DNA from 2 places in the Eubacterium ventriosum genome. Region 2 is predicted to be linked to the other one. Evidence: a T-box and tRNA genes for the amino acid it is inferred to sense, from the RefSeq annotation. Region 2 holds a T-box; the other holds one or more tRNA genes.
The links. The T-box of region 2 lies ahead of pheS (phenylalanine--tRNA ligase subunit alpha). A T-box ahead of a tRNA ligase gene usually reads a tRNA of that ligase, here a tRNA-Phe.

Region 1: it encodes a tRNA-Phe, which carries the amino acid that the T-box ahead of pheS (phenylalanine--tRNA ligase subunit alpha) is inferred to sense. The anticodon was not compared.

What each region holds. Positions count from the first base shown of each region.
Region 1 covers NZ_CP102282.1:496,267-501,768, reverse strand. The annotation lists rRNA gene NQ558_RS02180 (23S ribosomal RNA) at 1-583, shown strand, start outside; tRNA gene NQ558_RS02175 (tRNA-Asp) at 699-772, shown strand; tRNA gene NQ558_RS02170 (tRNA-Val) at 854-926, shown strand; tRNA gene NQ558_RS02165 (tRNA-Thr) at 965-1,037, shown strand; tRNA gene NQ558_RS02160 (tRNA-Tyr) at 1,043-1,124, shown strand; tRNA gene NQ558_RS02155 (tRNA-Met) at 1,144-1,217, shown strand; tRNA gene NQ558_RS02150 (tRNA-Phe) at 1,224-1,296, shown strand; gene NQ558_RS02145 (hypothetical protein) at 1,509-2,447, shown strand; gene NQ558_RS02140 (aminotransferase class I/II-fold pyridoxal phosphate-dependent enzyme) at 2,464-3,984, shown strand; gene NQ558_RS02135 (nucleoside/nucleotide kinase family protein) at 3,997-4,587, shown strand; gene NQ558_RS02130 (DNA polymerase III subunit) at 4,719-5,502, shown strand, end outside.
Region 2 covers NZ_CP102282.1:1,701,478-1,708,025, reverse strand. The annotation lists gene queA (tRNA preQ1(34) S-adenosylmethionine ribosyltransferase-isomerase QueA) at 1-193, opposite strand, end outside; gene dtd (D-aminoacyl-tRNA deacylase) at 258-710, opposite strand; gene pheT (phenylalanine--tRNA ligase subunit beta) at 787-3,204, opposite strand; gene pheS (phenylalanine--tRNA ligase subunit alpha) at 3,227-4,246, opposite strand; T-box leader at 4,621-4,880, opposite strand; gene NQ558_RS07630 (hypothetical protein) at 4,985-6,082, opposite strand; gene NQ558_RS07625 (Ig-like domain-containing protein) at 6,096-6,548, opposite strand, start outside.

The DNA of each region.
Region 1 (5,502 bases), 1.2 Mb from region 2:
TTCGAAGAGTGCAAAGGCAGAAGGGAGCTTGACTGTGACACCGACGGGTGGAGCAGGTACGAAAGTAGGACTTAGTGATCCGGTGGTATAAAGTGGGATTGCCATCGCTCAACGGATAAAAGCTACCCTGGGGATAACAGGCTTATCACTCCCAAGAGTTCACATCGACGGAGTGGTTTGGCACCTCGATGTCGGCTCATCGCATCCTGGGGCTGTAGTAGGTCCCAAGGGTTGGGCTGTTCGCCCATTAAAGCGGTACGCGAGCTGGGTTCAGAACGTCGTGAGACAGTTCGGTCCCTATCCGGCGTGGGCGTAGGATATTTGAGAGGAGCTGTCCTTAGTACGAGAGGACCGGGATGGACTGACCTCTGGTGTACCTGTTGCACTACCAAGTGCATGGCAGGGTAGCCAAGTCGGGAAGGGATAAACGCTGAAGGCATCTAAGCGTGAAGCCCCCCTCAAGATGAGATATCCCATTCGCAAGAATTAAGACCCCTTGAAGACGACGAGGTTGATAGGTCAGAGGTGGAAGTGTGGTAACACATGGAGCTGACTGATACTAATAGGTCGAGGGCTTATCCATGAAGGAAGGAAAGAGGAGTTATCTCCCCGGATGAAGGATTTCAGTGTGTGGTTTTGAGTGTATAATCAAAAAAGTACTTGTAATTTAGTACTGAGTATGTTATAATACTCTTGATGGCCCGGTGGCTCAGCTGGTTAGAGCGCCGCCCTGTCACGGCGGAGGTCGTGGGTTCGAACCCCATCCGGGTCGCTATCAGTATAATATATAATTTATACAGAGGAGGTCGAAAGCATATCAAGCTAGCTTTCTCAACCTCTTTATTTTTTTCTTGGGATCTTAGCTCAGCTGGGAGAGCATCTGCCTTACAAGCAGGGGGTCACAGGTTCGAGCCCTGTAGGTCCCATTTATACTTCTTACAGTATAAATGATAAAAATGAATACGCCGATGTGGCTCAATTGGCAGAGCAGCTGATTTGTAATCAGCAGGTTAACGGTTCGAGTCCGTTCATCGGCTTTAATGGGCAGATTCCCGAGTGGCCAAAGGGGACAGACTGTAAATCTGCTGGCACTGCCTTCGAAGGTTCGAATCCTTCTCTGCCCATTACTTTTTAATTAAATATCGCGGGGTGGAGCAGTCTGGAAGCTCGCCGGGCTCATAACCCGGAGGTCATAGGTTCAAATCCTATTCCCGCAACTCAATGCCCAGTTAGCTCAGTTGGTAGAGCAGAGGACTGAAAATCCTCGTGTCTCTGGTTCGATTCCGGAACTGGGCATTATTTTTATTTACTAATGGATTTTCCATTAGTTTTTTTTTGCCATAAATAATTGCTTACTAATATAAAAAATAGTAATATAAATATATGTATATCACCCAGTGAGTGGAGGAATAAATAGAATTAACTACAAAACAAATTTATAGCACTAGCACACATAGAAATAATTAAAAGTAAAATAATTAAAACAAGATTACAAGAGGATAAATTAAATGAAAGAGCATCAGGCAAGAGAAATAATATTCGAAGAAAAGGTTAAAAAATTATTACAGGACAGCAATTATATTAATATTGTAGAGCAGAATATACCGGGGAGAAGTAGTTCCCATGGTATTAATTCTTATGGAAAGTTAAATCTTCCAACAGCTTTTATATTTCCTTTAAGAATAATATTTCAGTATAAGTATTATGCAAAAAATAAGGTTGAGTTAATGCATGTACGCGATTTTGGAGGAATTATTGCAGATATTTCTGAAACTAACTACGCAATACAGGGAGAGATGGGAAATATATGCGATAGATATAATTACACCGGTTGTTATTTCAGCGCTACTGCTTTTTCAAGAGAGGCGCAGGAGTATGCCTGGGCGCACAATATTTTTATGGTATCTTTGGAGAGAATAGGAGTGATGCAGCCTATTTTGAAAAAGATAGATTCTTTTGTGTCAGGTTTAAGCGAGAATATAATTAATAACATAACAAAGCAGGAATTGTTGGAGGGTTACGAGCGTGAGATAGACGAGGAGAATATAATTCCTGAAGGTGCAATAGGAATTATTAATAATGTTTATCCTGTAATGATTTTAGGAAAGAATGGGTGGACTAAACCGGTAATAGAGGAAGCTACCAAATCTGAGATAAATAGAGCTTATATTGACAGTGTATATAGAAGTGAAAATCAGTTTGAAGCTAATTTTGAACTTAATTTTATGGAATGCACCGCAGAGTTTTCTGTTCCAATTACTGTTGTTGAGAAGCTTATGAATAGAGAAGATAATGAAACAAAAAATAATGTAATATTTAATATAGATATTCCTTTTATAAGTGATAAGGGAATTAAAAAATTTGTTTCACTTGAGGTATTTCTTGAAGGATTTAATAGAGGAGACTATACAAATAAGCAGATTTCATTTTTTAACTTTGGCGAATAGTTAGTGGGAGTATGTAATGGAAAGTAATAGTTATAAAAATTATAACAATAATAGTAGAAATAATTATAAAGATAATAGTAGAAATAATTATAAAGATAATAATGAAGACTACAATTGTCAGAAGAAGAGTTTTTACAATGAATTAATTGAATATAGTAAAAATGGAAGATATCCATTACATATGCCGGGGCATAAAAGAAATGAAAGGCTTTTTGATGGAATTGATCCATATAAAGTGGATATTACGGAAATAGATGGATTTGATAATTTACACAATCCTAAAGGGATAATATTGGATGCAATGAAAAATGCATCCGATTTTTTTGAGACGGACAGAACTTGGTTTTTGGTAAATGGAAGTTCATGTGGAATTTTAGCTGCTATTAGTGCAGTTACTAATATAGGAGATAAAATTATCATAGGAAGAAATTGTCACAAGGCAGTTTATAATTGTGCCAAGTTACGTAATTTAGACGTGGAATATGTATATCCGTCTTATATAGCTAAGTACGGAATAAATGGTGGTTATAATAAAGGCGAAATAGAAAATATTTTGAAAAAAAATAGAGATGTAAAGGCGGTTGTTCTTACATCCCCTACTTATGATGGAATCGTATCTGATATAGAGGAAATTGCAAGAGTAGTCCATAAATATAATACAGTCTTAATTGTGGATGAAGCCCACGGAGCCCATTTTGGAATAAGTGAGAAACTTCCGGTTCCGGCTTATAAGTTGGGAGCTGATTTAGTTATCGAAAGCACACATAAGACTTTGCCGGCAATGACACAGACAGCTTTGTTTCATTTAAAGGGCGATAGAATTGATGCAGGAAAAGTGCAGGAAATGTTGTCTATATATGAAACAAGTAGTCCTTCATATGTGCTAATGTGTAGCATTGACAAGTGTATTAGGGAAATTCAGAAAAAAGGTCAACAAAGATATGATGAATTGTTGAATGTTATTAACAAAATCAGAAAAAATGTTAATAAGTGTAAGTATATTTCAATACCATGTGAAGAATTAAAAAATCAAAATAATGTTTTTGATGTAGATGTAACGAAGCTTATTATTAATGTAAATAATAGTGGAATAACAGGTAAGCAGTTAGGGGATATTCTCAGATACAAGTATAATATTGAAGTTGAAATGGATTCACTAAAGTATGTGCTTGGGATAACTACTATATGCGATGATTATAAAGAACTTGAAAGATTGGCAGAGGCTTTAAAGGAAATAGATAAGTCCTTGGAAGAAAAGCAGAATGAAAATATTTCTGTAGAGTTACTGAAAAATAAAAGAATGTATTCAATATACGAAACAGATTTGAAAGAAAAAAATACAGTTAATCTGTTTGATTCAAAGGATTGCATTTCAGGTGAATTTGTTTTTCTTTATCCGCCGGGAATCCCATTGGTTGTTCCTGGTGAAGTGATTACAGAAGAATTATTGGAACAGATTAAAGTGTATTTGGAAGCAAATATGAATATTAGCGGTTTAAAAGATAATTCAAATAAAACTATTGAAGTTGTAAAATAAATTGGAGGAATAATGTCAAAGATATTTTTTGTGTTAGGAAAAAGCTGCAGCGGAAAAGATACTATTTTCCAAAGCTTAAAAGAAAATAAACAATTAAATTTAAAAACTGTTGTAGGTTATACAACAAGACCTATGAGGGTTAATGAAAAAAATGGGGTGGAATATTTTTTTGTTGACCAAAATAAGCTTGAAGAATTGAAAAAGGCTAAAAAGGTTATTGAGTGCAGAGATTATAATACTGTGTATGGAATATGGAGTTATTTTACAGTTGATGACGGCCAGATAGATTTAAATAACGGAGATTATTTGTATATTGGTACTTTGGAATCATATGAGCAGATGATTGATTTTTATGGTGAAGATGTTGTGGTGCCGTTATATATACAGGTTGAAACAGGTGAAAGATTGGCAAGGGCTGTTAACAGGGAAAGAAATCAAAGTGAGCCAAAGTACAAGGAGTTATGCAGAAGATTTCTGGCTGATGAGGAAGATTTCTCAGAAGAAAAAATAGAGAAAGCCGGTATAAAGAAAAGGTTTGAGAACAATAACTTAAATCAGTGTATAAAAGAAATAGAGCAGGAAATAGTAAAAAAAATAAAGTAAGAATAAAATAAATAAGTATTATATTATTTTTAAGGTTATGTTTTATCTGGAAATGGCTAAAGCATAGCCTTTTTTATTTATTTATGTTATTATAAATTAGTATGACCATAGATTAATTTTTAGGAGTGAAGATGGAATCAGAAAGAATTCTGGGACAAAATCATATATTAAGACATTTTGAAAATGCTATTAGAATGGGAAAAATTTCTCACGCCTACATTATAAATGGGGAAGAAGGATCGGGTAAGATGAATCTTGCAATTCATTTTGCCAAGGCTTTGCAGTGTGAGAGAAACAATTCTAATAAAGCCATTAATGAAGATGGTGAAAGAATTACCGTTCCGGGAACAGCATGCGGACAGTGCAAGTCATGTAAGCAGACGGATTCAAAAAACCAGCCGGATATTAAGTATATTACCTACGAAAAATCAGGTATTGGTGTTGATGAAATAAGAGAGCAGATAAATGATGATATTGACATTAAGCCATATAGCAGTCCATATAAGATATATATTGTTCCGGAAAGTGAAAAGATGACAGTGCAGGCACAGAATGCATTGTTAAAAACAATTGAAGAACCACCTGAATATGCCATTATAATCTTGTTAACTACAAATGCGGATACTTTTCTTCAAACTATTTTATCGCGTTGTGTTATGTTAAATATCAGACCTGTAAAGGAAGATATAATAAAGAATCAATTAACATCACAGTATGGTGTAGGGGATTATGAAGCAAGAGTTGCAGCAACATTTTCTAATGGAAATCCGGGCAAGGCGATTAAACTTGCAACATCTGAAGAATTTAAAGAATTAAAACAGTATGTTGTTGGAATGTTTATGTCTTTGGAAAAAGGCGGAATGGATATTATTGGGGAGGCAATTAAGAAAACAGGAACTTTTAAAAAGCAGATTG
Region 2 (6,548 bases):
GAATAACCTTTGTATCATTAATTACCAAACAATCATTTGGATTCAAATAATCTATAATATCCTTAAATATATGATGTTCTATTTCGCCTGTGTCCTTATCAAGAACCATTAATCTTGAACTGCTTCTGTCCTCTAAAGGATCCTGTGCTATTAATTCTTCAGGCAAATCATAATAATAATCATGTAAACTCATTTCTTTTTTTAACATAACTTTTATCTCTTTTCTGTATAATACTTTTTTTACACTGTAATCTATATTATTTGCATATTTCAGAACTGTCAAGAACAATAGTGAAAGGTCCGTCATTTAAAAGACTTACTTTCATATCTGCTCCAAACTCACCCTGCTCAACAACCTCTATTTCTTCCTTGCACTTTGAAATAATGTATTCATACATTTCATTTGCCATATCAGGTTTTCCAGCATTAATAAATGATGGCCTGTTACCCTTTTTGCAATCAGCATAAAGAGTAAACTGGGATACCAATAACAACTCTCCGTTAACATCCTTAAGTGCAAGATTAGTTTTTCCATCAGCATCATCAAATATTCTAAGATTAATCATTTTCTTAATCATCTTGTCGGCAATCTCTTTAGTGTCTTCATTAGACACACCAATTAAAACAAGAAATCCCTTGTTAATTGAACCTATCTCTTTATTATCAACCTTTACGGAAGCTTCATTTACTCTCTGTATTACAAAACGCATAACTTTCCTCTCTTTTCATCAAAACACCACCCGCCTTGAAACATAGATTTATTCCAAAGCGGGTGGTTTAATGTTTTTATGCTCTTAATTCAATACCCATTGATTCAAGTTCTTTCAAAATCTTATTCATAGCTGACTGAATATCACTATCTTCCAATGTTCTGTCCTTAGCTCTAAATACAATTGAATATGCTACTGACTTAAAGCCGTCTTCAATCTGATCACCTTCATAGATGTCAAATAAGCTGTAGCTTTCAAGGTTCTTTCCTGCCTTGCTTTCAATAGCTTCTTCAATCTTACCAACAGGAATATCCTTAGGTACAACCATTGAAATATCTCTTGATACAGCAGGGAACTTAGCAATTCCTTCGTACTTCTTATCAAATGAAGACATTTCGTATACATATGGCATATCAATTACTGCAATGTATGCTCTAGTCTTCATATTGTAGTTTTCGCAAACTGTTGGATGAACTTCACCTAAATAACCGATAACTGTTCCATCATAAACGATGTTAGCCTGACGTCCCGGATGAAGGAAAGTCTTTCCCGCCTTAGCATCATAATGAACTCTCTTCTTCATTCCAACCTGTTCCAATAATTCTTCTACAACACCCTTCATTGTAAAGAAATCACCTTCGCCATAGAAACCTAATATTAGCTGCATTCTTTCATCAGGAAGTTCCTTAAGTGGTAATTCCTTTGGAAGATAAACATTACCCATTTCAAAAAGTCTTACATCTTTGTTTCTTCTATTATAGTTAGTAGCAAGTGATGTAAGCATTCCACCTAAAGGTGTAGTTCTCATAACACTAAAGTCTTCTCCTAAAGGATTTGAAATAACTATTGACTGTCTGTATTTTGAATCTTTTGGAAGTAATAACTTATCATAAACCTTTGGACTTTCAAATGAATATGACATTCCCTGTGAAAATCCGCTGTATAAAGCTACCCTTCTTGCGATTTCATCAATTCTTAATTTGTATGATAATTTTCCTGATGTAGCTTCTCCACTTGGAAGAGTTGTAGGAATGTTATCATATCCATAGAATCTTGCAACTTCTTCAGCAATATCACACATACCAACTAAATCCTGTCTAAATGTTGGGATTGTAATAAGTTTTGTTTCAGGATCATATTTTAACTCTAAAGCAGGGAAGTAACTTACCATCTGCTCTTCTGTTAAATTAAATCCGATTAATTTATTTACATAGTCAGGATCAAACTTAATTGTTGTTTCTGTCTTCTTTTCAGGATAAACATCAACCATACCTGCAACAACTTCACCTGCTCCTAATTCTTCGATTAACTGACATGCTCTGTTAATAGCTGATTCTGCATTGTTAGGATCAAGTCCTTTTTCAAACTTACCTGAAGCGTCTGTTCTAAGACCAACTCTCTTAGATGAAAGACGAATGTTAGTTCCGTCAAAACAAGCTGCTTCAAAAAGCATATCCTTAACATCATCAGTAATCATTGAGTTTTCGCCACCCATAATTCCGGCAAGACCTACAGGCTTTTCACCATCGCAAATCATAAGCATTCCACTGTCTAATTCTCTTTCCTGTCCGTCAAGAGTAACGAAGTTCTCACCGTCTTCTGCTCTTCTTACTACAATCTTATGGTCTGCAATAGTATCAAGATCATAAGCATGCATTGGCTGACCAAATTCTTCCATAACATAGTTTGTAATATCTACTAAGTTATTGATAGGTCTGATACCACAGGCTGAAAGTCTTCTCTGCATCCATTCAGGTGATGGTGCAATCTTAACATTCTTAACAACCTTTGCACAATAACGCTTACATAAGTCGTTATCCTTTACTTCAACTGAAATGTAATCATTAACATCTCCGTCTGTTCCAACTGGTCCTGTAACAGGTGCCTTAAATGGCTTCTTAAATGTTGCAGCTGCTTCTCTTGCAATACCGATAACACTGTAACAGTCTACTCTGTTAGATGTGATCTCATATTCAAAAACTGAATCGTGAAGTCCTAAAACTTCAATTGCATCTGCTCCTACCTGAACGCTGTCATCGAAAATATAAATTCCGTATTCAGGTGCTTCAGGATAAAATTCTCTTGTTGAGCCGAGTTCTTCAATAGAACACATCATTCCATCTGAAGGAACTCCTCTAAGTTTTCCTTTTTTAATCTTAATTCCGCCTTCTGTCTTTGAACCGTCATGACCTCCGGCAACACGACCACCGTCAAGTACTACAGGTACTTTCTGTCCTTCCTTAACATTAGGTGCTCCTGTAACAATCTGAATTGTTTCTGTTCCAATATTAACCTGACAAATAACAAGCTTATCTGCGTCAGGGTGTTTTTCTATTTTTTCAATCTGTCCAACAACGATTTTGTCAAGGTCTGCATCAAGTCTTTCAAAGCCTTCACATTTTGTACCTGACAATGTCATTGCATCCATGTATTCCTGATCAGTACATTCAAGTTCAGGAACGTATGCTTTAATCCAAGATAATGGTGTATTCATTTTTATTTCTCCTTCCTGCTAACTAGAACTGGTTCAGGAAACGATCATCGTTTTCGTATAACAGTCTCATATCATCTATTTCATATTTTAATAATGCAATTCTTTCAAGACCTACACCGAAGGCAAATCCCTGATATTCCTTAGGATCAATACCGCACATTTCAAGTACGTGTGGATGAACCATACCACAACCAAGAATTTCAATCCAGCCTTCACCCTTACAGAATCTACATCCTTTTCCACCACACTTAAAGCATGAAACGTCCATTTCTGCACTTGGCTCAGTAAATGGGAAATGATGAGGTCTGAATTTAGTCTTTGTTTCAGGTCCAAAAAGTTCCTTGGCAAATTCTGCCAATGTTCCCTTTAAGTCTGAGAAATTAATGTTCTTGTCGATTGCAAGACCTTCAACCTGATGGAATGAAGGTGAATGTGTTGCATCTACCTGGTCTGAACGGAAAACTCTACCCGGAGAAATAATTCTGATAGGTGGCTGAGTTTTTTCCATTACTCTTGCCTGTACTGAAGAAGTCTGTGTTCTAAGTACAATGTTCTTATTTATATAGAAAGTATCCTGTTCATCTTTTGCAGGATGATTGTCAGGAATATTTAAAGCTTCAAAGTTATAATGGTCATATTCTACTTCAGGACCTTCTACAACTTCGTATCCCATACCTGTAAAAATTCTCTCTAATTCTTCAAGAGCTAATGTATTAGGATGCTTATGTCCGATTTTATTCTTCTTAGCCGGAAGAGTAACGTCAATAACTTCTGCTTTCAACTTAGCTTCTCTAGCCTTAGCCTGAAGTTCTGCCTTAACTTCTTCCATTTTTTCTTCAATAATCTTTCTTGTGTCATTAACTAACTGACCAACTTTAGGTCTGTCTTCAGGAGCAACATCTTTCATGCCCTTAAGAACTTCTGTTAACTGACCTTTTTTGCCCAAAACTTCAACTCTAATCTGGTTAAGTTTGTCCAAATTGTCTGAGGCTGTAATTTTGGAAATGGCATCTTCCCTAATTGCCTGTAACTTTTCTTTCATGATAAATTCCTCTCTTTATAGATTTTAAAATAACAGGTTTGTGAGTCAATTTTTTGTTTTCCTAACGGATTGCTACGCACTGCGTGCTCTCGCAATCCGTTAACTTCAATTCGCATATCGTGAAGCTTTCGCTTCACTTTTATGCTCATTGAAGTACGCAAAAACAACTCTCACACTTTTTCATATTTTATTTTTTGGATTGCTACGTGCTTCGCACTCTCGCAATCCTTTTCCCATCATTCGCATATCGTGAAGCTTTCGCTTCACTTTTATGCTCATTATGGGAGCGTGTAGAAAGGTCTTAAATCCACATTTATGCAAGCATATGTGGATTAAGACTTTTCTACACTAAAAATAAAAAAAAGCACCTGTTCCATAGGGACGGATTGCTCCGCGGTACCACCCTAGTTTCCGTAATCATTATCACGAACACTCTATCTGCTTAACGCGCTACACACGTCATTCATTACTTAGATTAGTTTCCTTCTTTAGTATTATTCATACTTATAATCTGTTGGTGAATGCAGCTCCTGTGGGAATTTCAATATATATCTGAACCTGAAAGACCTTCCAGCCTGTGAGTCTTTCTCTCTGACGGAAAATATATATCTACTTACACACTCATCGCCTTTTACAATACGACAATTCTAACACACAAAAAAAACAGTGTCAAACAATAATGCACAGATTAGCATTTTTTCTGCTTTTCTGTGCATTTGCAAGTTCATTATATGTCAATTATTCCTGTTCTTCTTCAAAGTATCCCTTTGAAAATTCTCCATACTGATAATACCAGTTAGGTGCTATTTCTATTCTTTCATATCCTGTATCAACATTTTCCATGCCTTGGAATACGTAAGCAATTGAGTTGATTATTCCAGTGTCGTAAACTGTAAAGTCTATTCTGTTGAATGCCACATATCCCTTATGCACTTCTACAGTTATAGGCATGCTTGAAATAAGATTAAATATTGTTTTTTCCATTTCGCTGCTTATGGCAATCTTTTTGCTCATTGAAAGATTTCCCTTTTCGTCAATGTCAAATGTTGTTTCGTTATTTTTATTTTCAAATTCAAAATAGGAAACTATTTTTGTCATTTCAGCCATATGCTCTGTTACAAGTGGTTTAATATCATCGCTTAACATGTACATTTTTTTAATCTTTGACGGATATGCATAGTTTTCAATATTAATTTTAACTTTCTTTGTTAAACCATTGTGAGCCTTTGCGTATATTATTACAGTACCGGTCTTCATATTGTTGTTAGCTTTAACAACGCCTCTTGCATTTACCGTTGCAAGGCTTGTGTCTGAAGAACTCCATGTAAGTTTTCTGCTCAGTACTTTTTTCTTTTTTAATTTCTTAGACGGATATGCTTCGCCCTGTAGTTTAACTTTTCCGTTAAGACTTATTGTGTACTGATTCTTTATGTATTTAAATCTTCCTGCGTTTACCTTTTTTGATTTTTTATCAGTTACAATTATTGAAACAGTCTGACCTGAATTGCTAAATACTTTCTTACCATTAGCAAAAGTATAAGCCTTTATTTTGTAGCTATACACTTTGTTCTTCTTTACCTTTTTGTCAGTAAGTTTGTTTTTCTTTAATGTTTTAAACTTCTTTCCGTTCTTATATATAATGTAGCCTTTCACATTCTTAGACTTGTTCCACTTTAAAACAACCTTTTTTCCTTTTTGTTTTGCAATGAATTTCACCGGTTCATTAACCGTGTTGGTCTGAGATGCTGTATCTGCAAAAACTCCAACGGTACCAACGCCTACAAAAACACTCATCGCAAATATAAAAATTGCTATAATCTTACTTGCTTTTTTCATAATCCTTCGCTCCCTATTTTACCTTAATTGTAATTCCATTGCTGTATGGAGAATATTCTCTCTTGCCGTCTTCGTTAACATAGAACATTCTCACTTTGTAAGAATATTTTTTCTTTTTCTTAATACTCTTATCAGTGTATGAATTTTTTGTTACTTCCTTTAATTTCTTGTATTTTTTGTCATTATTTGTTTTTCTGTAAATTACGTACCCCTGCTTCTTTGTATCTTCTCTCTTAAGTTTGTTCCATGACAGGGTATTTCTTTTCTTGTTTTTCTGTTTTCCTGAAAGTGTTAGCGTACCATTAGTAACTTTGACTATATTGCTAGTCTTTTCATCAAGAGTAACAAAATCAAATGAATCTCTTACATACTCTTTCGTTGCTACAACTTTATAATAATGAGTTGAACCAAGGTCTACTTCCTCATCGAACTCGCCTCCCTCACAAAGCTGTCCATACTCCCCTTC